DNA from 2 places in the Clostridium sp. JN-1 genome. Region 1 is predicted to be linked to the other one. Evidence: riboswitches for the same ligand, from Rfam matches in the RefSeq annotation. Region 1 holds a riboswitch; the other holds the start of a gene.
The links. A riboswitch is a leader RNA that binds a small molecule or an ion and turns the genes downstream of it on or off. The one in region 1 is predicted to bind lysine.
Positions count from the first base shown of each region.

Region 1 (15,463 bases):
AATGGTAGCAACTAATGATAAGGGTTGCGCTCGTTGCAGGACTTAACCTAACATCTCACGACACGAGCTGACGACAACCATGCACCACCTGTCTCCCTGCCCCGAAGGGCTTCCCTAATTACAGGTAATTCAGGGGATGTCAAGTCTAGGTAAGGTTCTTCGCGTTGCTTCGAATTAAACCACATGCTCCGCTGCTTGTGCGGGCCCCCGTCAATTCCTTTGAGTTTTAATCTTGCGATCGTACTTCCCAGGCGGAGTACTTACTGCGTTTACTGCGGCACAGAAGGGGTCGATACCTCCTACACCTAGTACTCATCGTTTACGGCGTGGACTACCAGGGTATCTAATCCTGTTTGCTACCCACGCTTTCGTGCCTCAGCGTCAGTTACAGTCCAGAAAGCCGCCTTCGCCGCTGGTGTTCTTCCTAATCTCTACGCATTTCACCGCTACACTAGGAATTCCGCTTTCCTCTCCTGCACTCTAGATATCCAGTTTGAAATGCAGTCCCCAGGTTGAGCCCGGGGTTTTCACATCCCACTTAAATATCCGCCTGCGCACCCTTTACGCCCAGTAAATCCGGACAACGCTCGCCACCTACGTATTACCGCGGCTGCTGGCACGTAGTTAGCCGTGGCTTCCTCCTTTGGTACCGTCATTATCGTCCCAAAAGACAGGGCTTTACAATCCGAAAACCTTCATCACCCACGCGGCGTTGCTGCATCAGGCTTTCGCCCATTGTGCAATATTCCCCACTGCTGCCTCCCGTAGGAGTCTGGACCGTCTCTCAGTTCCAATGTGGCCGATTACCCTCTCAGGTCGGCTGCGCATCGCTGCCTTGGTAAGCCGTTACCTTACCAACTAGCTAATGCGCCGCGGGCCCATCTCAAAGTGGATTTCTCCTTTGGTTATTTTACCATGCGATAAAATAACTTTATGCGGTATTAATCTCCCTTTCGGGAGGCTATCCCCCTCTTTGAGGCAGGTTGCCCACGTGTTACTCACCCGTCCGCCGCTAGATCCATTCCCGAAGGAATTTCTCTCGCTCGACTTGCATGTGTTAGGCACGCCGCCAGCGTTCGTCCTGAGCCAGGATCAAACTCTCAATTTAATTTCTTATATATAAACTCTTTTCAGAGTTTCAAGTTCAATTTAAGCTCATTTACTTTTATACTTTTAAGCTGTTTTCACAGCTTTCAAAAGAATTGCTGGTTTATTATTCTCTTCTCTGTTTGATTTTCAAGGTTCATCGCTGTTTCACTCAAACAGCTTTTACAGTTTATCATGTGAATTTCAAACTGTCAAGAACTTTTTTAAAATTATTCTTAACTTTCATAAAGTTATTAATTTTCATATTAAAAGCTCTTTTGGTTCGCCGCCCGAATCTCTCAAGCGACATGTGTTATCTTATCACCTTTCATTATCCTATGGATTTCTTAATACTATTATTATCCAAAACTATACGCATTATTCTTTAATTTACTTAGCTTTTCTAACTTTTTTATATATGGACACTCCATGTTGAGTGTACTTTAAATTTACGCAAAATATTAGAGTTAGTTCATGTGATAAAGCGTATTCCCCTAGAATTTTGATCACAATTTTATTTGAATAAGTCATATCCTTTTTAAAAAGTCAAAATATTATTTTAATTTTCAACATCTAATATTGACACATTCCACGTACAGTGTATTATTATGTATATATCTAATAACATATTTTATTTCTATAAAGGATGGATTTACTTGAACAAAAAATTGAAATTATTTTATCTAGTATTTATTTTTATATTTACATCTTTATTAACATCATCAAAATTTAATGTAATCAAACCCACTAAACAACATGATTACTATGTTAACTGCAGTAATTTAAAAAATTTAAAAATTATTTCTCATAGAGCAAAATATGTCATGGATGATCCTGAAAATTCAATTACCGGAATAAGGGATTCAATTAAACACAAACTTGATTATGCTGAAATTGATGTCCAAGAAACAAAAGATGGAGTAGTAGTCTTAATACATGATAAGAATTTAAAAAGATTAACTGGTAAAAATGCTGATGTGGACAATCTTACTTATGCCCAAGTAAAAAGATTAAGAATTAAACCTCCAAATATTTTGACACATAAACCAGAAAAAATACCTACTCTTGAACAAGTCATGATAGAAAGTAAAGGAAAGATAAATCTTATCATAGAAATCAAACCATATGGCAACACTAGAGATCTTACTAAAAATGTAGTAGCTTTAATGGAAAAATATGATTTAGTAAATGGAAGCATCATTCATTCAATGAGCTATAATGTACTTTGTCATGTAAAACTTTTAAATCCAAAAATAGTGACAGGCTATATAGTAGTATCTCCTATGAAGCACTTACCAGAAATAAATGTAGATTTTTATAGTATAGAAGATAAATTTATTACAAAACGTTTAATTAAACAAATTCATAAAGACAATAAAAAGGTATATGTTTGGACTGTTGATAATCTACCATCCATGTACAAATTTACTAACTATAGTCCAAATGGAATAATATCAGACGACCCTGTACTATTATTAAATGCAAAGAAATTATACCTTAATAAAAATCAATCAGTAACTAATGAGTAACTGTAATTCGTAATATAAAAACAGAGGACAGAGGACAATTGACAGAGAAATAAGATTTTTCTCCGCTGCGCTTAAGAAAAATCTTTAATTATATTTTTGATAACTCGTTTCGCTAAAGCGAAACATTGCTAACTTATATAAATTTAAAGATTTTTTTGCGTTAGCAAAAAATCAACCTTCACTGTCCTCTGTGCTCTGTATCCTGTCCTATAAAAAATGCTTTGCATTTTTAGCATATTACGAATTGCAGTAATTGGGTAAAATGGTGAAGTGTCAAAGGCTGTATATATTTCCCTGCATGTAAGTTGATTTGCAAATTAAAATAACTATACATTTACTTTAAACTTAAAACTTAACTCATACGCAGGGATATATTTGCAAAATGATAGCACATTTAAAAAGTTTTTTACAGCTCTTAGTGAAGTATTTTAGAAAATCTTAGTAGGTTATATATTGTCTGAGCTTGCGAGTTTATATAATCTACTTAGATTTTCAAAATACAAGCTTAGAGCTGTTAAAACTTTTTAACGTGCTGAAGTTTGCAAATATATCCCGGAGTATGAGTTAAGTTTTGAATCGGGAACCCTATATTACAATTATTTTAAATCAAGATCTTTTAAATCAACATCTTTTAAATCAATAACTTTTGTCTTATACTTCAATTTATATGCAATCCATAAAACCAAAAATATTGGTAAACCAATATAAGTTGAGATTACTCCCTTCCAATCAACTTGAGAAGCCCCAAAATAAGTAATTCCTTGTCCTAAAATAACTATTATACATAATCCTAATGCTATTAGTGGACCTGCAGGGAAAAATTTTGCTTTATACTTTAATCTATTTAAGTCAAGTCCTTGAGCAACATAAGCTTTACGGAAACGATAATGGCATAACGCTATACCAAGCCATGCAATAAATCCTGAAAGTCCTGAAGCTGCAACTAACCATACATAAACTGTATTTTCTGCATAAAGACCTGTTAAGAAACATGCACATGCTATTATAGTTGTAATTATCAATGAATTTATAGGAACCCCTCTTTTATTTACCTTTGCAAGAAACTTAGGAGCTTTTCCAGATTCAGCTAGTGCATATAACATTCTAGTTGAAGCATACATTCCAGAATTACCTGCAGATAAAATTGAAGTTAAAATTACAACGTTCATCAAAGATGCAGCTCCGGCAATACCCATTTTTGTAAATACCATTGTAAATGGGCTAGTTTGAACCCCTGCTTCCGTATATGGTATTAGCGCTCCTACTACGAATATTGTTCCTATATAAAATATTAATATTCTCCAAAATATTACATTGATTGCCTTAGGTATATTGTTACCTGGGTCTTCACTTTCTCCAGCTGCAACACCTACAAGCTCTGTTCCTTGAAACGAAAATCCTGCTATTAAGAATATCATAAATATAGATTTTACTCCTCCAACAAAAGGTGCGTCCTTTATTGTAAAGTTTTTAAATCCTACGGGATTTCCATTAAATATCCCAAAGATAGCTGCAAGACCAATTAAAATAAATACTATAACCGTAACTACCTTAATACTTGCAAACCAGAATTCTGATTCTCCATAACCTCTTACTGATAACAAATTTATAATAACTATTATTCCTAAAAATAGAGCACTCCATCTTACAGAAGGCACACTTGGAAACCAAAATCGCATTATAAGCGAAGCTGCAACCATTTCAGCTGCAACAGTAATAGCCCAATTGTACCAATAGTTCCATCCCAGTGCAAATCCCAATGCTGGATCAATAAACTTAGATGCGTAAACTTCAAATGAACCTGCTACAGGCATATGAGTTGCCATTTCACCTAATCCCGTCATTAAAAAGTATACCATAACTCCTATACATGAATATGCAACTAGTGCACCACCCGGCCCAGCTTGTCTTATGGTATCACCTAACGCCAAAAATATTCCTGTACCAATAGCTCCCCCTATTGCAATCATATTAAGATGTCTCGATTTTAATCCCCTTTTAAGATTTTGTTTTCCTTCTTGTTTCTGTCCTAAATTTTGTTCTAACTGTTCCATTTTTTACCTCCTTATCGGTATTTCTTATTCCGATAAGTAAATAACTAAGATAATACTAAAAAATGCCCTGAGCACACACTCAGGGCATTAAAGTTGTGTATTCACTACACATTAAACAATAATTCCACATTGAATGATAGCGCTCCACAAACTTACATTTGTGACAGTTTTACAAATATTCTCTGTAAACCCAGCTGTATGACATTAAAGCATTTGTCGTACGCTTCGGCAAAATTTCCTTTCGAATTGTCTCATAGTGCTTACCTCAACAATTCTACTATTAAATTCTGCACCTCTATCCCAGCTATTCACTTATAATTTAGTATTATACACTAAAATTTTAAATTAGTAAAGATGTAATCTTAAATTTATTTATGTCTTAAGAGTACACTTTAACCTTAATTTGCTAGATCAAAAACATTTAACTTTTGTTCATCTATATTTCTTATTCTTACATTTACCATGGCATTAAATGTATCTAATGCAGTTATTACTCCTATATTTCTCTCAATAGCAGCTCTCCTTATAATAAAACCATCTCTCTTTGAATCATTTCCTTTGGTTGGAGTATTTACTACTAAATCAACTCTTCCATCTTGAATTACATCTATTATATTTGGATGTGGTTCTTTAAGTTTTCTAACTTCTTCAACTTCTATATTGTTATTTCTTAAAAGTTCTGCCGTTTTTGAAGTTGCCATAAATTTAAAACCTGTTTTACTTAAGTTTTTAGCCATAGGTAAAAATTCTTCCTTATCATGATCATTTATAGTTGCAAGTATAGTTCCCTTATCTTTCTTTATGAACATACCTGCAGCCGTAAATCCTTTATATAATGCCTCATATATATCTTTTCCAACACCGAGTACTTCTCCGGTTGATTTCATTTCAGGTCCTAAACAAATTTCAACGTTTGGAAGCTTTTGAGTAGAAAACACAGGTACCTTTACCGACACTAAATCTGGTGTCTTGTATACACCTACACCATAACCTAAATCCTTAAGCTTTTGTCCAAGCATAACCTTTGTTGATATATCAACTATTGGGACTTTACTTACTTTGCTTATATACGGCACAGTTCTTGAAGCCCTTGGATTTACTTCTATAACATAAAGCTGTCCTTCAAATTCTATAAATTGAATATTTATCATTCCCTTTATGCCTATAGCTAGTGCAAGTTTTCTAGTATATTCAAGAACTTTATCCTTTATAACTGAACTTATATTTTGACTTGGATACATGGTTATACTATCTCCAGAATGTACACCTGCCCTTTCCAAATGTTCCATTATTCCAGGTATCAATACATCTTCTCCATCGGATATAGCATCAACTTCTATTTCTCTTCCCATAAGATATTTATCTATAAGTATAGGATTTTTCTTGTCATTTTTAAATGCATTAGTTAAATAATAAACTAATTCTTCTTCATCGTAGGTTATCTCCATTCCACGTCCGCCTAAAACATATGAAGGCCTTACAAGTACAGGAAATCCTAATTTTCTAGCTTCATCAAGTCCTTCTTCTACAGTCCATACTCCGCGTCCTTTTGGTCTCGATATATTTAACTTTTCAAGCAGTTCATCAAATTTTTCCCTATCTTCTGCCATATCTATTTGGTCAGCTGTAGTTCCTAATGTAGGTATATTTTTTTCTTTCAAAAATTTAGCAAGTTTGATTGCAGTTTGACCTCCAAATTGTAGAATTACACCATCAGGTTTTTCTTTATTAATTATATTTAATACTTCCTCTTCAGTTAGAGGCTCAAAATACAACTTATCTGATATATCAAAATCAGTACTTACAGTTTCAGGATTATTATTTATTATTATAGTTTCTATTCCTAGTTTTCTAAGAGCTTTTACACAGTGTACAGAAGCATAGTCAAATTCTACTCCTTGGCCTATTCTTATTGGTCCAGAACCTATTACCACAACTTTCTTTTTATCTGATACCTCTACTTCATCATAATCATCATAAGTAGAGTAATAGTATGGCGATAGTGCTTCAAATTCTCCACCACATGTATCTACCATTTTATATACTGGTTGTATGTCCCATATATTTCTAAGTTTATATACATCATCAGGTGAAATTTTAAGTATATCTGCTATACCCTTATCGGAAAATCCTTTTTTCTTTAACTTGTAAAGCCAATCTTTATCTAATTTATCTACCTTACTCAATTTTAATCTTTGCTCTTCTTCAACTATCCATTTGAACTTTTCAACAAAGAACTTATCTATACCTGTTATCTCAACAATTTTGTCTACTAGGTAATCTCTTCTAAGCATCTCTGCAAGTGCAAACATTCTCTCATCATCAGGTGACATTACTATCTTCTTCAAGTTAGAAGTACTTAATTCCTTAAACTTCTTATCTTCAAGAGAATATTTTCCAATTTCTAAAGATCTTATACCCTTTAAAAATGCTTCTTCAAAATTGCTTCCTATGGCCATAACTTCTCCTGTTGCCATCATTTTTGTTCCAAGAGATCTATCTGCATCCTGGAACTTGTCAAAAGGCCATTTAGGTATTTTTACTACTACATAATCAAGAGATGGTTCAAAACAAGCATATGTCTTTTGAGTTACTGCATTTTTTATTTCATCCAAGCCATATCCTAGAGCTATTTTAGCTGCAACTTTTGCTATTGGATACCCAGTTGCCTTTGAAGCTAAAGCTGAAGAACGACTAACTCTTGGATTTATCTCTATAACTGCATATTCAAATGAATTCGGATTTAATGCAAATTGTACATTGCATCCTCCTTCTATTTTAACTGCATTTATTATATCTATGGATGCAGTTCTCAGCATTTGATATTCCTTATCTGAAAGTGTTTGACTTGGTGCAGTTACAATACTATCTCCAGTATGGATTCCAACAGGATCTATATTTTCCATGTTACAAACAGTTATACAGTTTCCAAAGCTGTCCCTCATTACTTCATATTCTATTTCTTTCCAGCCCTTTACACTTTTCTCAACAAGCACTTGTCCAATTGAGCTAAGCTGAATTCCAAGTGTAAGAATTTTTTCAAGTTCTTCTTCCGTTTCTGCTATTCCACCGCCAGTTCCACCTAAAGTATATGCTGGTCTTACTATAACAGGATATCCTATTTGTTTTGCAAATTCTTTTCCACTTTCAACATCGGTTATTATTTCACTTTGTATTACAGGCTGGTGAATTTCATTCATCATATTCCTAAAGAGTTCTCTGTCTTCTCCTTTTTTTATTGATTCTATTGAAGTTCCTATGACATTTACATTGTATTTATCTAATATTCCCCTGTCATAAAGTTCAACTGCTAAATTTAATCCGGTTTGACCGCCCATTCCAGCCAGAAGACTATCCGGTCTTTCCTTTTTTATAATCTTTTCTGCAAATTCTAAGGTTAAAGGCTCCAAATAAATTTTATCTGCTACTTCTTTATCAGTCATTATTGTTGCTGGATTGCTGTTTATTAGTACAACTTCGACTCCTTCTTTTCTAAGGCTTTCACAAGCTTGAGTTCCTGAATAATCAAATTCAGCTGCCTGACCTATAACTATTGGCCCCGATCCTATAACTAAAACTTTTTTTATATCTTTATTCAATGGCATATTGATTACCTCCTATTATTATGCTTTTAAAGTGAATACTTCATAAATTCATCAAAAATATAATTACTATCTTTAGGTCCTGGACATGCTTCTGGATGAAACTGCACAGAAAATATAGGTAAATCCTTGTGTTCCATTCCCTCTATTGTTCCATCATTTAAATTAACATGGGTTTCTATCATATTTTCAGGTAAATCACTTACATAGTATCCATGATTTTGAGAAGTTATATACACTCTGTTTTTTCTAATGTCTTTTACAGGATGGTTGCATCCTCTATGCCCAAATTTTAACTTTGCAGTTTTTCCTCCAAGGGTTAGTGCTAAAAGTTGATGTCCTAAGCATATACCAACTATTGGGACCTTTCCTACAAGCTGCTTTATATTCTGTACAACTTCTGGCAAATCTTCTGGATTTCCAGGTCCATTTGATAAAAATATTAAATCTGGTTTGACATCTAGTACTTCTTTTGCACTTGTATATGCAGGGAAAATAGTTACTTTACATTTTCTCCTTAAAAATGAATCTATTATATTTTGTTTTATTCCAAAATCCATAATTGCAACATGCTTTCCTATACCTTTAATTACTCTTTTTTCTTTAATTGTAACTTCCTTGACAGCATCTTTATTAGAATAATCTTTTAATTGTTCTTTTATTTCTTCATAAGATATGTCTTCTAAAGTTATTATTCCCTTCATTGTTCCATTTTTTCTTAAAATCTTCGTAAGAGCTCTAGTATCAATACCTTCCATTCCTATTACTTTATTTTGTTTTAGGTAATCATCAAGTTCAATTTCTGCTCTAAAGTTACTTGGTATATTGCATTTTTCCCTAACTATAAAGCCTTTAACTTTTGTTGAATTTGACTGCATATCATCTAAGTTTATGCCATAGTTACCTATTAAAGGATAAGTCATAGTAACAATTTGTCCATAATATGATGGATCTGTAATTACTTCTTGATATCCTGTCATTCCAGTATTAAATACAACTTCACCTATACTATCTTTAAGGTACCCAAATGCCTCTCCACTGAATGTCATTCCATTTTCCAATATAAGATTTGCTTTCATAAAAAGACCTCCTTTAAGTTTTCTGAGTAAAAATACACTTCTTTTATTGAAGGTCTAAATTTAAAAAAGGTAATAGTTAGGCTGCTAAAATAAGAGTCTATCCATTACCTTTTTATCTTCAATATTAAAATATAATTCAACAATAGTATTTATAAATAATGATTTCATAAACATCATACCTCTTTCTGGCCTCTCTGGACCAAATTAAAGTGTATTTTTTTACATCAGTTCTATCTAGTAACTAATTATAGTATGTTCTTTTGAATATGTCAATATAATTAAAATTTCTGAAATTTGTATTACCGAAAGTTTTTATATAATAAATTAATATAAACTATTGACATGCAATACAAAAAATGTTTCAATAATACTGACCAGTCAGTTAGCAAATAAAATTATATGCAATACAAATCAAAGATTTAAATTCTGCAAACAAATACAAGTATTTACAATAGGGAGGGGAGCTATATATGCTTAGAAATGTTAAAAAAGTTTTTAAAAGAGATATGAAAAGTATTTTTAAAAATCAAATAACAATGTTAATTGCTGGAGGTGTATGCATTCTTCCAGCTCTGTATGCATGGGTGAATATAAATGCGTGCTGGGATCCTTACGGAAAGACAAGTAATATTCCTATAGCCATTGTTAATGAAGATAAAGGCACAAATCTTGGAGGAGAATATTTAAATGCAGGAAACGAAGTTGTAGAAAATTTAAAAGATAATCATAAAATGGGATGGAAATTTGTAAATGCAAAAAATGCAGATATGGGTATTATAGATGGTACATACTACGCATCGATAAAAATTCCAGAAGATTTCTCAAAGGATCTTACAAGTATAAAATCAGACAACCCTAAAAAAGCCCAAATCGTTTATAAATTAAATACTAAAAATAGTCCTGTAGCCCTTAAAATAGCTGATGTAGCAGAAGGTACTCTGGCAGAAGAGATAAAATCAAATTTTACATATACAGTAAATAAGACTATATTTTCTTATTTAAACGTCATCGGTAAAGATGCAGGTGAAAACAAGCAAAACATTATAAATTTAAAAGATGCAATAATAATGTTAAGTGATAACATGGATATTATCACAGATGTTCTTTCCAATACAGGTAGTGCTTCAAATGATTTGAATTCAATGCTTTCCCAAGTTAAGTCAGGCATTCCCATGATAAATTCACGAATAGACACTCTAGAAAGTGGTAATGAAAGCAATAATTCATCTATATCATCACTTCAGTCTTCAATGAACAATACCTTTGACAACATTGGAATTGATTTAGGTACTTCAAAAGCTGATATATGTAAAATTCAAGGTCTAATATTAAGTTTAAATTCAGCAGCTTCAAATGCTAAGTATTATGATATAAACAGCACTGTAAGTAAAATCAATTATGAAATAGACTTAATAGATAATAAACTTAATTCCATCATTAAATTTCTTAGAAAAGTTGATGATTTTAAGAGAGATGACAATACATCTGAACTCATAAATTCATTAGAAAATACTAGAAACTCGTTAAGTGCAGAAAAAAGCAAAATAAACGATATTCAAAAACAACTTAACAATTCAAATAAGGTAAATGAAGAATTAATAAATTCAATAGCAAATGATACTGCAAATTTAAATCAGCAGTTAATAGATGAAACCAATAAATACAATGAACAAGTAAGAAAAAGCTTGAATTCTATATCAGCTGAACTTATTGAGTCTACAAAAGAAGCTTCTTCTGTTTTAAGCTCTGTGCAGAATCTTAATTCACAAGGAAGTAATTCTATAGATGTGCTCATAAATGGAAATAAACTAGCAGCAAATTCATCAAATAAATTGAATAATAGATTGCTTGAATTCAAAAGCTCTATTGATGATCTGGCAGATAAACTTAAACTAGTAAGTGATGATGACATAATACAGATAATTACTATATTGCAAGGTGATCCTAGCCTCATAGCAGGTTTTACATCGAGTCCATTTAATATTAAAACACAAGACATATATACTATTTCAAGTTTTGGCTCGGCTATGGCTCCAACCTATACTACGCTTGCAATATGGATCGGTTCTATTATACTTGTATCTATTTTTAAAACAGATGCAGATAGATTTGAAGGGGATAAAGGTTTAACAGCAAGGGAAAGATATCTTGGCAAAATGAGTACATTCATAGCTTTTGGATTAGTACAAGGATTCATAATTGCTGTTGGTGATAAACTTTTGGTAAATGTCCAAATGGCAAGTACATTCTTGATGATAATGGTGGCATTAGTTTCATCTTTAACTTTTACTATAATAACATATACCCTGGTTTCCATGTTTGGAAATGCAGGAAAGGCCATATCCATCATTTTACTTATAACTCAGATAGCTGGAAGTGGAGCTATTTATCCAATACAACTTTATTCTCTTGTTTTTAGAATAATACAACCTTTGTTTCCATTTACCTATTCGATAAGCGGTTTCAGGGAAGCTATTGCAGGACCTCTTACAAGTACTGTAGTTTTAGATTTTGTATGTATGCTTTTGTTTTCAGTAGGTTTTGTACTACTTGGGATGTTTTTAAAGAAACCTTTGCAGGATAGAACCTATAAATTTAGAATGAAACTTAAAGAATCTGGCATAGGAGAATTTTAGGAGGTAACATTTTGAAAATAATATTTAAACTATTAAAAAGAGATTTTAAAAATATAATAAAAGCTCCATCTGTACTTGCTTTAATTTTATTATTGTGTTTTCTGCCATCTCCTTATGCTTGGATTAGCATTAATGCTGCATGGGATCCTTATTCCAAGATAGATAACCTGCCAATAGGTGTAGTAAACAATGACACCGGTGCAAATTTCAACGGGAAAAATATAAATGTTGGAAATGAAATAGTTAAAAACCTGAAGAAAGACAATTCCATACACTGGATTTTCGTAGATGATTGGCAGGGAAATTATAATCTTAATTCGGGAAAATATTATTCCCTTATAGAAATACCTACTGATTTTTCTAGTAAACTTTTAACCTTAGTTACGTCATCACCTGAAAAACCTAATATAATCTTTAGGTCCAATGAAAAGTTAAATGGTATAGCCACTAAAATTACAGATTCGGTTAGGGATTCCCTATCAAATAATATAAGAAGCTCTTTTGTAAAATCAGCCAATGAAGAATCCTTAAAAGTACTGAATTCTACAGGTAAGAAAATTGAAATAAACAAGCCTGTGATTTTACAGATGAAGGATACATTACCTGAAGCTATATCCACTATAAGTGATATAAAAAATCATCTATCAGAAGAAAATTCTAACTCAAAAGATTTTCAGGATTGTCTAAGTAAAATTCAAACTGATTTACCTAAGTTATCCAAGAAGATAGGTAATCTTCAAAATATTGTAGGAGAAAGCAGAACACTCACTTTATCCACTAAACAATCTGTAAGTTCTATGCAAAATGATTTAAATAAGGATATAAGTGAAATTGAATCAAAAGAAAATCAGGTTCAACTTTTACTCAATAATTTGGAAAATATAAATAATGAAGATGTCGGTAAAAGTTCAGCTAGCAATACTATAGACAATATTACTAAATTAAATAATTCTTTAATAGACAAGCTTGATACTGATATTAGGATTTTAAATAGGTTAAACGAAATTATACATACTAATATAAAAAATCAGCTTATAGATTCGCTGCAGTCATTAAAAGATTCAATAAATACTGAAAACAATTATTTAGCTGAATTAAAAACCTTAGTGAATAACAATTCTTCGCAAAATAACATTAATGAAGTTATAGATAAACTAATAACATTAAGTAGTGAAATATCTACAGATATGATTGATGTATCAGATAACTTTTATTCAGGAGTATATCAATCCATGAATTTATTATCAGATAAATCGAACTCTGATTTAGATAGTATTGATTCAATACTTAATGCAACACAACAATTGGTACCTGAACTAAATCTTATAGCAAGTTCAAAAATATCAAATGATAAAAATTTGGATAAGCAAAGAGATAAATTAAATAAAAAATTAACAGATATTCAAAATGACCTAAACAAATTAGTCGATAAAACGAAAGGCTTAAGTGCTCAAAACTTAAACTCAATAATAAACTTAATGGAAAAGGACCCTAATGAAATATCAGAATTTATATCATCACCTATTGATGTAAAAAGATCTGAATTATATAATTCAAATCTTTTTGGATATGGAATAACACCTTTTTATACTACTCTTGCAATATGGGTGGGAGTTTTGTTGTTATGCTCCATGCTGACAGTTAAATGCAAGGATCTTGAAAGCGGTGAAAAAGTAAAATTATGGCATGAATATTTTGCTAAGTTAATTTTCTTTTTGATAATATCACTTATACAAACTATAATTATAACTTTAGGTGATATATATATAGTAGGAATAAAACCTGTAAATCCGCAGCTCATGATTGGATTTGCACTTATCTGCAGCGCTGTCTTCACTATTATTATAGTCACACTAGTATCTGTGCTTGGAAATGTTGGAAAAGGAGCTGCAGTAGTAGTTTTGGTCTTCCAAATTGCAGGTGCAGGAGGATTTTATCCTGTAAATATCCTGCCAAAAATATTTGGAGTACTTGAACCACTTTGGCCTTTTACATATGCTATAAATGGATTCAGAGAAGCCATAGCAGGACCTATTTGGAGTAATGTTTTTAAAGATATTTTTGCCTTAATGTGCTTTGCAGGTGCATTTTTAATTATTGCTGTTTTAAAAAAGCCTTTTCACAAATTAATTAGTTGGTCAGAGAGCGAATTTAGAAAATCTGGCTTATAGCATAAAAGGGGTATTTTAAAACTAACTACTTAGTTTTAAAATACCCCTTTTATAAAATCAAACATATAAATTCATCCACTCAATCGATGATTTAAGCATTCCAATTGTAACATAATGATTCAATCTTGGTATTTCATCAAATTTTAAAATTTGCGGTGATTTTTTATATAATGGTGAAACTTTTTCATAAAAATACTTTTGTATGGAAATTGGAACTATCTCATCAGATGCTCCATGTAAAATAAATATAGGTCTTAAATCATCTTGTTTTACTAGCTTTGCAAGTGGATCATATTTTTTTATTTTATAATCATCTTCCTTTGAAATTTTATAATCCTTGTCTGGTTTACTAAGTTCCTCTACTGCCTTTTCATATGATGTTCCACCATTAAAACAAATCATTGTCTTTATCTTTTTATGTTCTGCAAATATACCCGATGATATAAATCCCCCCATTGAATGACCCATAACAGCCATTTTTTCAGTATTTATATTAAATTTGTCCTGCACTCCTTTAAGAATTTTAGGGAATTCATCTATAGAATTAAATATCGTTTCAAAAAAGTACTCTTCTCCAATGTTAAAGTCGTCATAATCTAAGCTTCCTCGTTCACCATGATGTATAGAGTCAGGAATTATAACCCTATATCCAAACTTTGAAAGTATTTCACCTGTAAAAGAATGATTATCTTTACAAGAACTCCAACCATGGTATAAAAAGACAGTTGGTGTATTTGTATCTTCTTTACTTGGCGAAAATACAATACATGGTATATTATTAAGTAATATTCTCATTATATTCCTCCTATAATTTATCATAATTCTTTTTAAGACAATCTTATCATACTTTTACAGTATATATTTTGGCGTCTTTACTAATTTTACATATCATTAATAATTTCAAATTAGCTTTTAACATTATATTACCATATATGTAATTTACTTATATTTATAGATTTATATGAGCATCTATGCTAAAATTATATATAATTATATTTTGATTATATCTTTTATCATACAAAATAATTATATAATATCTTAATTTAAGGGAGGTAATATTGTTTATGAAAATAAAAAACATATCATTAAAAACCAAGTTAATAACAATACTTATGTTATTTATTATCGTACCACTCTTAGTAATATCATTTTCTTCTTCTCATGCTGCATTAAAACTAGTAAATAATAAGGCAAACGAAATAACTCTTCAAATATCAAATGAAAAAGCTTCGTACATAGATGTGTATAGCAATTCTTTAAAACATGAACTTGAATCATTATCAATGAATAATGATGTACTTGGAGG
Region 1 is NZ_CP033465.1:1,552,302-1,567,764, forward strand. Features, by position in the region: rRNA gene EBB51_RS07385 (16S ribosomal RNA) at 1-1,108, opposite strand, end outside; gene EBB51_RS07390 (glycerophosphodiester phosphodiesterase family protein) at 1,743-2,615, shown strand; gene EBB51_RS07395 (amino acid permease) at 3,212-4,669, opposite strand; lysine riboswitch at 4,799-4,975, opposite strand; gene carB (carbamoyl-phosphate synthase large subunit) at 5,068-8,274, opposite strand; gene EBB51_RS07405 (carbamoyl phosphate synthase small subunit) at 8,301-9,350, opposite strand; gene EBB51_RS07410 (YhgE/Pip domain-containing protein) at 9,821-11,986, shown strand; gene EBB51_RS07415 (YhgE/Pip domain-containing protein) at 11,998-14,157, shown strand; gene EBB51_RS07420 (alpha/beta fold hydrolase) at 14,215-14,952, opposite strand; gene EBB51_RS07425 (methyl-accepting chemotaxis protein) at 15,222-15,463, shown strand, end outside.

Region 2 (15,463 bases), 730 kb from region 1:
TGTAAAACATTACAAAAAGATCTTAGAGTAATAGAAAAGTATTTAAACAAATTCAACATTGTTCTTGCACGAAAGCGTGGAACAGGCATAATGATTGTAAACGTTAAGAATGCTAAATGGCTTTTATATAATAACATTAAGTGGCAAGAAAAAGAATGTAAAAAAGTTTCAGTTAATGAACGTAGAATTGAGATTGCCAGAAATATGCTAATTAATTCAGGTACTGCAACTTCAATACAAAAACTTTCTGATATGTATTATGTGAGTAAGACAAGCATATCTGTTGATTTAAGTTGCATTGAGAAGTGGGCGGCAAATTTCAATTTAATAATAGAAAAAAGTGTAGAAGGAACTAGAATAAGAGGAAATGAAGTCGACATAAGAAAAGCGTTAGATTCTCTTCTTGTTAAATATCCTAAAAAGGACTATAAGAATGAAGGATTATATGATATAGCAGCCCGTATAGATCCAGATACATTAAATGCATTGTCTGAAACTTTCGATAAAGATAAGATTTCTTACATCAATCAATACCTTGTTGAATTAGAGAAAAAGTATAATTGTAGATTAAATGATACATATTATATTAACCTTTTGACTCATATTCTTATTTCATTGACTAGAGCATTAAGCGGAAAACAGATAAAAGAGAAAATTAAGGAAGAAAATTATAATTATTTGAAATCCGAAAGGGCTTATGAAGAAGCTGTAAATATGGTTAATAAAATAAATGAAGATTTTAATATTAAATTAGGTGAATCTGAAATTTATTATTTATATCAATATTTTGTTTCTTTTGGATTGGTAAAAAACACAACTCAAAATGCAGATGAAGTATTAGATAAATTAAATTTTAAAGCAAAGATTTTTACTGAAAAAGTAACAAATTGTATTGAAAAAATTATGCATATAGATATTTCTAATGATGAAATAATTATGAAGAGTCTTTTATTACATGTACGCCCTATGTTAAATCGTTTAAATTATGATATCAATGTATCAAATCCATTAATAGAAGATATAAAAAAAGAATATCCTGAATTATTAAGTATTTGTAAAATCGCTGTGCTTATGACATCTTATGAGTTAAAACAGAAGGAAATTCCAATTGATGAGATTGGCTATCTAACGTTATATTATCAAACAGCGCTAGAACGTTTACCTGTAAAAAAACGAGTATATGTGGTATGTCACAGTGGGCTTGGAACATCTCAGTTACTGACAACAAGAATAAAAAAGGCGTTTCCACAGTGGAAAGTTGCTGGTGTACTATCTGTAAGCATGCTGAAGGAGAGAAATCTTGATGATGTTGACTTTATTATCTCCACAGTACCTATAGATATTAAAGAAAAACCATGTATTCTAATATCTGCATTTTTAAATGATCAGGATACTAAGAATATTTCAAAGATGTTAACAGATAAGCCTCTAGGAACTAACAATATTGAAACAGGTACATTTTATATTAATAAATTTATTATTGAAGAAAATATCTTCTTTAATGAACAGGATGCTGTAATTATCAAAGATTTAAATAAAAAGTATGGAATTAATACTTCATTTCGAAATATAGTACTTAGCGATAGTGTAAGTGTATATATAGGATTTTGTAATCAAAGTTCTATTTTAGCCTTAAATGTAAACAATAACACGAGTACTGATGTGAAAGTTGAATTTTATATTGCTATGGAAGATATAAATGTAATGACTAATATATTGTCAGAGATATACCATCTTCGTACTTCTAAAAAGTTTGCAGCTTGTTTAAAAAAATATAAGAGTCCAAAGAAGATAAGGGATTATTTTAAAATATATGAAGAAAAGATGGAATTCTCAGAGGATGATTTTAGAAAAGTGATTAAAAGGGAAAATATTAAATTAAATATGGATGCTACAACGAAAGAAGAAGCTTTACTTGAATTAGTGACATTGTTAGATAATTCAGGATCTTTATTGGACAAAGACGCTTTCTTAAATGATGTGTATTATAGAGAAAAACTTGGCCCATCAGGCATTGGTAATAAAATTGCAATACCTCATGGAAAATCGAAGTTTGTGAACGAAACAACATTAGCTATAGGCAAAACTAAGATACCAATTAAGTGGGAAAGCCTGGATAATGGGCCAGTACAGTTTATAGTATTGTTTGCAGCAGCAGATAATGATACAGAAAGTATAAATAGCTTAATACTTTCACAAGCAGCAATAAAATTAGGCCATGATAAAGCTTGTAAAAGTTTATTATATACAAATAATGTTGAAGAAATTTATCGAATTTTTGCAGAAAACTGAAAATTTAAAAAGATCTATCAAGTTTAAAAGTTAGATACTGAAGGAGGTTGTTTTTATGAATGAACAAGAAGTGATAAATCGTAGAAAAAATTCAGCAGTATGGTATGAAAATGCAAAGATTGCATTGACAGAGGAAGAAAAAAATAACATTGAAATTGCAGACTTTGGTTTAGGAAAAATTGATGAAGTTGGTTTCCAAGTTGTTACTTATATTAATACACCAAGATATTGCAGCAAGGAAATGTTAATGTTTCCGGGACAAATTTGTCCTGAACATAGACATCCAACTAGAAAAGATGGATCAGTAGGAAAACAGGAGACGTTTCGCTGCAGAAGTGGATTAGTTTATCTTTATGTTTCTGGTGAAGAAACACCAAATCCTAAGGCAAAGCCACCAAAAGGTGATGAAAAATATTATACAGCTAAACATGAAATTATATTAAAACCAGGTGAGCAATATACTATTGTTCCGGGTACTCTGCATTGGTTTATAGGAGGACCAGATGGGGCAATTGTCTCAGAATTTTCTTCAAATAGTGATGATGATTCTGATGTATTTACTGATCCAAGAATACAAAGAGCTCCTGAATTTTAAACTACAGATGAAAGGAACATATTATGGTAAAACTTTTGGGTGAAGAACTATCAAAAACTGAATTAACTAAAAGATTTGGTGATTATAATCATTTGGTTGGATTTCAGCATTATAAGCTTAACAATGGCAAAGAAAAAGATGTAGAAGTTGTACAAGTTTCAACAGGAACAGGCTTTAGATTTGAAGTATTAAAAAGCAGGGGATTAGACATTGGAAGGTGCTACTATAAAGAAATCCCAATATCTTTCAGATCATGTGTATCTGAATCATATCCTACCTTTTATGAAACATTTAATGATGGATGGTTAAGAAGTTACTCAGGTGGGCTTCTAACTACTTGTGGATTAACTTCAATAGGTACACCAATCAATGATAAAGGAGAAATTCTTCCTCTTCATGGTAGATTAAGTAATATACCATCAGAATCATTTTACACAAAAAATAGGTGGGAAAACGATGATTTATATTTAGATGTAAATGGTAGTGTTAGAGAGGCAAAGGCACTTAATTATAATTTATTATTAGAACGCTGTATAACTGCTAAAGCAGGTACTAATGCTTTTCACATACATGACATAGTTACAAATGAAGGTTTTACTGATACCGAGCACATGATTCTTTATCATTTTAATATTGGCTATCCAATTCTTGATAGGAATTTAAAATTATATATAAAGTCAATATCTGTTAATCCAAGAGATGAGATAGCAAAAAATAGAATTGATAAATTTGATGAATTCCTTGATCCTACACATAGTTATCCTGATGTTGTTTATTATCATAATCTAAAGCCTGATTATAAAGACGAATGTCAGGTAGCCGTAGTCAATGAGAAAAGAAATATAGGATTTTATTTAAAATTTTCTAAAAAATCGCTAGATCAATTTACACAATGGAAGTTTATGGGTGAGGGAAATTACATTATTGGATTGGAACCTGGAAATGCCCGGGTTAATGGAAGAAATGTAGAACGCAGGTCTGGTAGATTGAAAGTGCTAAAAGCACAAACATCTGTTGAATATGATATCGAAGTTGGATTCCTAAGTGAAATAAATGGAATTAACCAATTTTTGAAAAAATATGATCTAAAATAATTTTATTTGAAAGGATGATTTTTGTATGTTAATTAATATGAAAGAAATGTTAAGTGCAGCAGAAGAGCACAAATTTGCAGTTCCAGCTTTTAATGCAGGTTCAGGACAGCTTTTAACAGCAGTTATGGAAAGTGCTGAGGAAAAGCAAGCTCCCTTTATTATGGCAATTCACCCAGATGAATTATCTTTTTTAAGAGATAGTTTTATATCACAAGTTATCTATGAATGTAACCATAGTAAACTTCCTATTGTTTTACATTTGGATCATGGTGCAAGTTATGAACAGGTAATTCATGCAATTCAATTAGGATTTACTTCAGTTATGATTGATAGTTCTAAGTTACCATTTGAAGAAAACGTAAAAGTTGCTCAAAAAGTTGTAGAAGCAGCACATGCAGTTGGAGTTTCTGTAGAAGCTGAGTTAGGTACAATAGGAGATACTGGGAACAATATAGAGGGTGGTGTTACAAAAGTTATTTATACAGATCCTAAAAAAGCAAAGGAATTTGTAGAAAGAACTAATGTTGATTCTCTAGCAGTTGCAATTGGTACAGCACATGGTATTTATCCTAAAGATCTAAAACCTGAATTAAAAATGGATATTTTACAAGAAATAAAAAAGGTAGTTAATGTTCCACTTGTATTACATGGCGGCTCAAGCAACCCTGATGAAGAAATTGCTAAATCCGTTAAATTAGGTATACGTAAAATTAATATTTCAAGTGATATAAAAATTGCTTTTGCAGAAAGATTAAAAGAACTTATAGAAGAAAGTGACATTAGTGAAATAAGAGAACCAAATGTTATGTTCCCTGAGTGTATAAAAGCATGCCGTAAGGTAGTTGATCATAAAATTGACTTATTTAATGATGCTAATAAAGTTAAATACTTTAAGCTTTCCAAATAAAATATAAGATTTGAGGTCTTTTTATGAATTTGAATGATATATTAGATGATAAGATTATTTGTATTAATCTGTTAGCAAATAGCAAAGATGAAGTTATTACTGCCCTTTCACAAAAATTAAAAAAAGCAGGTTATATTGATAATATAGAATCTTTTAAAAAAGATATTTACTATAGAGAATCAATAGGAATAACTGGTATAGGAAATTACATTGCAATTCCACATGGAAAGAGTGATTCCGTTAAAAAAATAGGCATTGCAATTGCAAAATTAAAGAATGAAGTTCAGTGGGAAACCTTAGATGATAAAGGCGTTAAAATAGTATTTCTATTTGCAGTAAGTAATAATAATGAATACGCTGAAAATCATTTAGCATTATTAGCTGAAATAGCTTCTAAACTCGGAAATGATCAAGCAGTAGACAAGCTATTAAAGGCAAAATCTATTGATGATATTAAAAATGTATTTGTAGAAAACTAGATGATTTTAAAAGACATAACAAATGTATTGCAACAGCTGTTGTTAAAGTATTTAAGACTACTAATGAACTGTATTTTGAATTTAAATGGATGAAGGGAATTCTGATACTGTTAAAATACTTCAGAATTCTCCAATCATAATTTGATAAAGCATAATCATTATCAACACAGAAAATATCATTATAAGAATAATAGATATTTAACATAAAATTACTTTAAAAATTAGCTGGTTAGTAATCGTTGTCATGAATATGGGCTTTTAGATTTTTTATAAAGAAGGGAAGGATGTAAATATGAAAATTGTAGGTGTTGCTGCTTGTGCTGCTGGAATTGCACATACGTATATTGCAAAAGAAAAGTTGGTTACTGCTGCAAAAAAGGCAGGACATGAAATATACATGGAAACTCAGGGAACCATCGGTGTTAGAAACAAATTATCAGAGGATGACATTAAAAATGCAGATGTAGTAATTATTGCGGCCGATATTAAGATAAATGGCATGGATAGATTTGAGGGGAAAAAAAAGATAGAAGTTTCAACCGATACTGTAATTAAATCACCTAATAATCTCATTAAAAAAGTAGAAAGTATTATTAACAAATAAGGAGGTATTTTATCAATGAAAGTTGCGGAACTAAAGAAACATGCGATGACAGCCATTTCTTTCTTAATTCCAATTGTAGTAGCTGCTGGTTTTTTGCTGGCAATTGGTAATATCGCTGGAGGAAAAGAAATCAAGGACTTTTCAAAGGGATTTACAATCTTTGATGCCTTTACCACTATGGGTGGTTTAGGATTAGGACTATTACCAGCTGTTGTATCTACCGGAATTGCATATTCAATTGCTGATAAGCCAGGAATTGCTCCAGGTCTTATTATAGGATTAATCTCCAAAACTATTGGGGCAGGATTCCTTGGTGGATTTCTTGGTGGTTATATTGCTGGATATTTAACAGTATTTTTAATTAAACATATAAAAGTTCCTGCTTGGGCAGAAGGATTAATGCCTATGCTTATTATTCCATTACTTGCCTCTGGTGTTTCTGGAATTATAATGTTTTATGTAATTGGAATTCCAATAGTAGCATTTTCAAAAATGTTAACAGGTTATTTAACTAATTTAAGTGGTACATCTAAATTTATTTACGGTATGATTATAGGAGTTCTTGCATCAATTGATTATGGTGGAGCTATTAATAAAGTAGTATTTGCTTTTGTTTTAGGATTGCAATCAGATGGAGTTAAACAGCCTATTACAGTATTAATTTTAGCTTCAATGGTTACTCCATTTGGTATGACTATAGCTCATTTTGCTTCTAAAGTATTTAAGAAAAATATATATACAAAAACAGAAGTTGAAACGTTAAAAGCAGCTTTCCCAATGGGGGTTTGTGAAATAACAGAAGGATGCTTGCCAATTGTTATGAATGATATAGTTAGGTGCGTTATTGCAACAGGTGTTGGTGGTGCAATAGGCGGTGGATTTAGTATGATGTGGGGATGCGATTCATCTATTCCCGCAGGAGGTTTATTTGCAATGCCAACTATGACTCATCCAGAATTGTTCTTTTTAGCTTTATTGATAGGTTCTTTAGCTACAGCAATTATTTTGTTAATTTTGAAAAAACCTGTCGATATAAATGCAACTGCCTCTGAAAATAATACATCTGAAGCTGATATTAATATGGATGATATTAAAGTTTCATTTTAGGTCATTCAAAATTTATGGAAATCATCTAGGCTAAGATTTATATTAATCTTAGCCTTTATTCTAAGGAGGAAATAATATGAGATATATGTTGGGAATAGATGTTGGAACATCAGGTACAAAGACGGCACTATTTAATGAAATGGGAAAAACAATTTCTTCGGTAACTGTTGGCTATAAAATTATACAACCTCAAGTTGGATGGGCAGAGCAAAATCCTGAGGATTGGTGGCAAGCAACTAAAAATGGAATTATTAATGTTATAAATAAAAGCAAGGTAAATTCAAAAGATATTAAAAGTATTGGATTAACAGGACAGATGCATGGGCTTGTTTTACTAAATAGTAAAGGTGAGGTTTTAAGAAATGCGATAATTTGGTGTGATCAAAGAACAGATAATGAATGTAAAGAACTAACAAATCAGTTTGAATTAAAAAAGTTGATTTGCATTACTGGGAATCCAGCTATGACAGGTTTTACATTATCTAAACTTATGTGGATAAAAAAGAATGAACCTGATGTTTACCGAAAATCAGATAAATTATTGCTGCCTAAAGATTACATTAGATATAAATTAACGGGAGTTTTTGCAACAGAAGTATCTGATGCTAGTGGTACGCAAATGCTTGATATTAATTCTCGAAAGTGGAGTAATGAGTTACTGGATGAATTAGATATTTCAAATGATATTTTACCACCGGTGTATGAATCAACTTATGTTACTGGAACACTTAAATCTAATGTTGCTAAAGAAATTGGACTAAATATAGATACTAGTGTGGTTGGTGGTGCAGGTGATCAAGCGGCGGCAGCCATTGGAAATGGTATCTATAAAGAAGGCATAATTTCTACTAGTATTGGAACATCTGGAGTCGTTTTTGCTGCCACTAACAAACCTGTTTTAGATAAATTAGGACGTGTTCATACATTATGTCATGCTGTTCCGGGTATGTGGAATGTTATGGGTGTTACTCAAAGTGCAGGATTATCACTAAAGTGGTTTAAGGAAAATTTCTGCAGTGATGTGGTTGATAAGGCTACTAAAACTAGTAAAAATGTATATGACTTATTATCAGATATGGCTTCTCATTCAAAACCAGGAGCAAATGGTATAATATATTTACCTTATCTTATGGGGGAAAGGTCACCTCATTTAAATCCAAAAGCTAAAGGCATGTTTTTTGGATTTACACATGCAAATACCAAAGATGATTTTATACGAAGTATTTTAGAAGGAGTTTCTTTTAGTCTAAAAAATTGTTTAGATATTATGTTAAATATGAACATCAATCTAGAGGAAATTCGTGTTTGTGGTGGTGGAGCTGAAAGTATAGTTTGGAAGCAGATATTGTCTGATATTTTTGAGTATCCGTTATTTACTTTAAGGACAACGGAAGGTCCTGCGTTGGGGGCTGCAATTTTAGCAAGCGTTGGTGCCGGAATTTATGAATCAATTGAAGATGCATGTAATTTAATTCTTCATTGTCAAAACAAGATAACTCCTAATCCTTTAAATTACTCTGCTTATTCTAAAGCATATGCTAAGTATAATCATATGTATCCTGCAGTTAAAGAGTTTTTTTAAGCTAAAATAAAATGAAACGTAGGTTTAAATAAAACAACTACTAGGAAGATTTCTAGTAGTTGTTTTGAGTTTTTATTAACCACTAGACTAACAAAAGCAAAACTTTTATAGAAGTATTTCATCTTCTACTATTTGTTCAAAGCTCTGGCGTCTGCAAATAAGCTTATTTTCTCCGTCTTTAACCATAACTACTGCAGGTTTAGGTATTTTATTATAGTTACTGGACATTGAGTACCCATATGCTCCAGTAGTAAATACTGCTAATATATCACCACTTTCAGGTTTTGAGATTGTAATATCATTTAATAATATATCTCCAGATTCGCAGCATTTTCCCGCTATAGCAACTTTGTCCTTAAGCGTATTTTCAACATTATTTGCTATTACACACTCATATTCTGCATTGTATAAAGATGGTCTTATATTATCAGTCATTCCTCCATCAACAGATACATATTTTCTTATATTTTCTATTTCCTTTATTGAACCTACTGTATATAAGGTAGTACCTGCATTTCCAATTATTGACCTTCCAGGTTCTATAACAAGTATAGGAAGCTTTATGCCAATACTTTTTGCAGCATCCTCAGCCTTATTCAATATGCTTTCACAAAACTTTTCTACTTTTTGAGGTTTATCTCCTTCCTTGTAGTAAATTCCAAATCCACCTCCAAGATCAAGTTCCTCTATTTCATAATTCAATTCATCCTTAATTCTTCCTATAAATGAAAGCATTATTTCAACTTCTCTTTCATAAGGTTCAATTTCAAATATCTGTGATCCAATATGGCAGTGAAGTCCTTCTAGCTGTATATTAGGAAGTGTTAAAGCTTTTTTTACTGCTTTTATAGCATCATCATTGGGAAGTGTAAATCCAAACTTTGAATCAATTTGACCAGTTTTTATATAATCATGCGTATGTGCTTCTATTCCTGGAGTTATTCTAAGAAGTACTTTTTGGACAACATTTTTTTGTAAGGCAATATAATTTATTTTTTCTAATTCATAAAAGTTATCAACTACAAATCTTCCAACCCCTAAGTTAATTCCCATCTCAATTTCTTCTATCGTTTTATTATTTCCATGAAAATATATATTTTTTGCTGGAAATCCACTCTTAAGTGCAGTATATAATTCTCCCCCAGAAACAACATCCAAATTAAGTCCTTCACTATTTACTATCTGACACATAGACATGGTCAAAAATGCCTTTCCTGCATATGCTACTTTATTTCCACATTCCTTTACTTTAAAAGCCTCATAATACCTTCTACACTGGCTTCTTACAAGTTTCTCATCTATCACATAAAGCGGAGTTTTAAATTCTTTTGCCAGATCCAGTGTACTAACCCCCCCAATAAAGAGGACATTATCTTTTACCTCCATATTGCCAACTAACTTCATTACATTTTCCTCCCAATATTTTATAGATTAAACTCTTTAGCTACAATATTTACTGCCTTAACCTTATCTTCTTGCTTTATAGCACATGTAATTCTTATTTCAGATGTAGTTATCATCTTAACTTCTATATTATTGTCACTCAATAACTTAAGCATTTTAGCTGCAACACCAGATGTTGTTTTCATTCCTATACCAACTACTGAAAATTTAGTTATATCCTCATCTATAGCTATCTTTGCCTTGTCTTTGCAAAATCCATTTATTATACCTAATCCTTCTTTTAAATCAGTTTTAGGTATAGTAAATGATAAACTAACTTTACCATCCATTGGTGCAGTTTGACTTATCATATCTATATTTATTCTCTTGCTTGCTACTTTTTCAAATAAATCAGCTATTAAGTTTATGTCACTTTCAATTTCCCTTATTGTTATCGCAGCATCCTCATCACTTGTAGCAAGTCCTGTTACTGGTTTACTTTCCATATTCACTTTATTCAACCCCCTAATTATAGTTCCTTTTATACTGCTGTTACTTAACCCAACATAAATTGGTATATTGTACTTTTGACCAAGTTCTATAGATCTAGAATGCATTATTTGTGCCCCAAGACTTGAAAGTTCAAGCATTTCTTCATAATCTATTTTGTCAAGTTTTTTAGCATTCTTATACTTTCTTGGATCAACACTGTATATTCCATCTACATCTGTATATATTTCACATGTTCCATTTAGCTTTACAGCTATAGCAACAGCTGTAGTATCTGATCCTCCTCTTCCAAGGGTTGTTATATCCCCATCTTCATTTATACCTTGAAATCCTGCTATAATCACAATTTTCCCTCTTTTTAGGCTGTCTTTTATATTCTTACCGTCTATATCTTTAATAAGGGATTTACCATACCCGCCAAATGTTTTTACTTCTGCTTGATATGCTGTATAGCTTACAGCATCATAACCTTTGTCTTTAATTGTCATAGCTAAAAGAGCTGCTGAAACCATTTCTCCTGTAGATAAAAGAGCATCCAATTCTCTCTTGTCTGGATTTTCAGTAACTTTACTAGCAATTGATATTAAGTTGTCTGTAGTATTTCCCATTGCTGATACTACTACAACTACATCATTTCCAGCTTCTCTTTTCTTTATAATAGTTTCTGCAACCTTTTTTATCTTTTCCACAGATCCAACAGAACTTCCACCATATTTCTGAACAACAATAGCCATAGTATACATCCTCTCCTTAAATGATTTCTGGCAAAGAAACTATGCCCTAATTTAGTATAAAAATAAATACAGCAAAGGAGGAACACCTTTGCTGCATAACAATAATTACTTTCTGCAACCATACAAGTGTACCTTTGTAGCTCTCCACTCACTAATCACATTTTTATAAAATTAACTAGAAAATGTTTTTTAAGTGACAGCTTTACACATATTATGTATAAAGCCAGAAAATAATTTTGCCAAGTTATTTTCTTCGGCTGCAATTCCTTTTTTTATTTTTCATCGTCTGCCAACTAGAAATAAATACTATTAATTACAGCACCTCTACCCTAAGGTAAGTTTCTTTATGTTTTTTATTAAATTGTTCTTAGTTTAACACAAATATTTATCCCTTTCAAGTTATTTTTTATATTTCGTAATTCATAATATAAAAACAGAGGACAGATGACAGTGAAAGTTGATTTTTTGCTAACGCAAAAAAATCTTTAAATTTATATAAGTTAGCAATGTTTCGCTTTATCGAAACGGGTTATCAAAAGTTTAATTAAAGATTTTTCGTAAGTATAGCGGAGAAAAATCCTCCTTCATTGTCAATTGTCCTCTGTCCTATGTTCTCTGACTTCTGTCCTCTGTCCTTTGTCCTCTGCCTTTGTCCTCTGTCCTCCAAAAAAGTCTTCCTTTTTCACCTGATAAACTTGGATACCAGCTTCTCTCATAAGTGCAAGCACATCTTCTGGAGCCTTTTCATCCGTAATTAAATGTGTCACCTTATCAATTGGACAACTAATAAAGCTGCTGTTTTTCCCGATTTTTGTATGATCTGCTAATATGTATACATTTTGTGTCACATGATCAATCATCAATTCATTGATATTCACTTCATTTGCATTTTCAGTTGTCATACCCGTTATTGGTGAAATTCCTGAACAGCCTATGAATGATTTTTTAGCATATACTGTCTGCAGATTTCTAATTGCAAAATCACCTACCATAACTTCTTTTGGATGCCTAAGTTCTCCTCCAGTTAAAATAATATGAATCTCGGAACCATGCTCACATTCAAGTGCCCTGCCATTGTTCGTTATGACTGTAACATTTCTACTTGTAATATATCTTAAAATTTGAAGAGCAGTGCTGCTTGTATTTACAAATATAGAATCATCATTTTCTACTAATGTTGCTGCATATCGTGCAATCAATTCACGATACATTTGCACTTCATCAACCTTAGATTCTTCACTTTGGATCAGTTTTGCTCCTCCATAAAAGCGAACTAACTTCTTTTTTTCTTCTAGATATTGCAAATCCCTTCTGACAGTTAATAAAGAGACACCTAATATTTTAGATAAATCTTCTACACGTACCTGTAAATTTTTATTAAGTATTTCTAGTATTCGTTTTCTTCGATTATCTATATACGCCTTTTCCCTTTTCATATGATGCTCCTTTATAAAAGATTATAGCACTTATGTTGAAAACAGTCATTAAGTTATATCAAAAAATAGAGGACATAAAACATAGGACAATTGACAGTGAAGGTCGATTTTTTGCTAACGCAAAAGAATCTTTAAATTTATATAAATATATAAATTAGCAATGTTTCGCTTTAGCGAAATGAGTTATCAAAAATTTAATTAAAAATTTTTCGTAAGTGCAGCGAAGAAAAATCATCCTTCTCTGTCCTCTGTCCTCTATTTCTAATATTATTTGCAATTATTCTTTGTTTGTCCATAGTATGCATTTGCACCATGTTTTCTGTAATAATGCTTATCCATAAGTTCCTGTGGTGCTTGACCCACTTTGGGGTTTATCGTCTCGCATAGTGCAGCCATTTTTGCAACTTCTTCTAGTACCACTGCATTATGTACTGCTGTCTTTCCATCTTTTCCCCATGTAAATGGACCATGATTTTTACAAAGTACTGCTGGCATTGCCTCATAGTCATTATTTTTGAATCCTTCTGTCACAATCAGCTTACCTGTGTTCATTTCATACTTTTCCAGTTCTTTTTTTGTAAGATTTCTTACACATGGAACTGTCCCATATAAATAGTCTGCATGTGTTGTTCCATAGCATGGAATTCCCCTACCTGCCTGTGCCCAGCTTGTCGCCCAAGGAGAATGCGTATGTACAACGCCGCCTATATTCGGAAATGCTTTATATAATTCCACATGAGTAGCTGTATCTGATGAAGGATTATATTCTCCTTCTACAACTTTACCATTTAAATCAACTAATACCATATCTTCAGGACGTAATTTTTCATAATCTACACCACTTGGTTTAATAGCAAAATAGCCTGTTTCACGATCGATTTCACTGACATTTCCCCATGTAAATGTAACTAATCCATACTTGGGTAATAACATATTTGCTTCATATACTTTTTGCTTTAACGTTTCTAACATATTTAACCTCCGATATCTGTTAACATTTTTTAAAATTTCCGCCTACATACTAGTGGGCGGAAATTTTTAGACGGCTTTCGTTTTTTTATGCCTCTAATATATACATTGCAACTTCATTAATTTCACGATTCGTAGATATAATAATATCTTTTCCTTCTTTCTTATATCTAAATACATTTGCAGGTCCGCAGTCTTTATCAATAATTTGAGCCTTGTAATCACCTTTCACTTTATCATACGTAAATACGATTAAATTTCGTTCTCCTTTTCTGTGTCCTACAACCAATGCAGGTTTTCCGCATAATTCACCGCCGTAAATTGCATGTGTGAAATCTGCTTTTTTTTCATAATCATATATTTTCTCGAACTTCCCGTTCAATTTCTTATAAATACTTATCTGATCCCCATGAAACGGAGATAATACAGCAAGTTCTTTTTCTCCATCTTCATCCATGTCAACAAGTACCGCATCACTTGCAGGTACATCTAATAGTTTGTTAATATTCCAGCAGCTATCTACTGTTTCAGGTGGAATAAACTGATAAACTCCACAATCAGCTGATATAATACTAGTTTCCACTCCGTTATCTTTTACTCGATAATAACCATGATTTTTCAGCATATTATCTTTCAAAACAGTAAGTTTTAATTGATTTTCATCATTAAAAGCACTTAAATCGTCTGGCAAAACTGCTGCATATACTTTTCCAGGCACAGACCAATCTTCTTTAAATTCATGTCCTGATTTCAATGCACAAGCAATCAAGTAATTCACACCATTTCGCTTTACAATATCAAAACGATGTACATGTGGAAGTTTTACTAAAGTCCTCACTTCCCAGTTTCCTTTTGAAACTGGAGTTACAACAACAATCTTAGCTTCTTTTGAATCATTTGGTGAATAAAATTTATGTGTAGCAAGAAATTGACCATTGCTTCCTGGAACCTGTACCATACTCATAACGCCGCCAGGTTCACTCCAAACTGTATCCTCCAAATTTCCATCCTGATCAAACAATAGACATTTATCCGCTTTCTCTGCTGCTACCAACAAATGATCTTTATTATTATATTTTAATGGTGCTATTGAATAACACTTTGTTAAATTTGATATTATTTTCTTTTTAACTTTCATTATATATGTATCCTCTCTATGCCGCCTATTTTTGCTGGTTCAATATATCCGATGCCATATTATGTACTAACATCAAATCCTGCCTCCAGTCCTTATTTCCTGTATACCAAAACTCAGTTACAAATTTTCTAACTCCAATATCCCATGCTGCTTTAATTATTTTGGGAAAATCTACATGACCAGTTCCATATGGTACCTCTCTAAACTTTCCAGGACATGTTTCTTTTAGATGTAAAGATGTAATATGCCCTTTCCCAGACAGCAGATCCTGAACTTCATCATTACCAAGAGCAACTGCTGCATTCTTGATATTCCCAGAATCAGGGTATACACCTAAATATACAGAATCAACTTGTTTCACATAATACATTGCCTTCCATACAGTATTCATGAAATTGTTTTCCATGGTTTCCATTTCGAGTAAAACACCATATTTAGCTGCAATCATCGATATCTTTTTTAAATTTTTAGCAAACCTTTTCTGTGTTTCAGACGTAGACTTTCCATAGTACACATCATATCCAGGTATCATCACAATACGTATTCCCAGATCATCTGCTAATTGGATTGCCCTTTCTGCTATTTCCATTCCCTTTCTGCATAATTCATCATCATCATTTCCAATAGAATACT
Region 2 is NZ_CP033465.1:825,132-840,594, reverse strand. Features, by position in the region: gene EBB51_RS04180 (PTS sugar transporter subunit IIA) at 1-2,292, shown strand, start outside; gene EBB51_RS04175 (D-lyxose/D-mannose family sugar isomerase) at 2,348-2,887, shown strand; gene EBB51_RS04170 (aldose 1-epimerase family protein) at 2,911-3,981, shown strand; gene EBB51_RS04165 (ketose-bisphosphate aldolase) at 4,007-4,888, shown strand; gene EBB51_RS04160 (fructose PTS transporter subunit IIA) at 4,912-5,367, shown strand; gene EBB51_RS04155 (fructose PTS transporter subunit IIB) at 5,660-5,971, shown strand; gene EBB51_RS04150 (PTS fructose transporter subunit IIC) at 5,987-7,078, shown strand; gene xylB (xylulokinase) at 7,155-8,660, shown strand; gene lysA (diaminopimelate decarboxylase) at 8,766-10,064, opposite strand; gene EBB51_RS04135 (aspartate kinase) at 10,085-11,287, opposite strand; lysine riboswitch at 11,417-11,622, opposite strand; gene EBB51_RS04130 (DeoR/GlpR family DNA-binding transcription regulator) at 11,878-12,723, opposite strand; gene EBB51_RS04125 (L-ribulose-5-phosphate 4-epimerase) at 12,991-13,695, opposite strand; gene EBB51_RS04120 (hypothetical protein) at 13,781-14,830, opposite strand; gene EBB51_RS04115 (L-ribulose-5-phosphate 3-epimerase) at 14,856-15,463, opposite strand, start outside.
Region 2: linked by a shared signal. The riboswitch ahead of EBB51_RS04135 (aspartate kinase) and the one ahead of EBB51_RS07395 (amino acid permease) in region 1 are both predicted to bind lysine.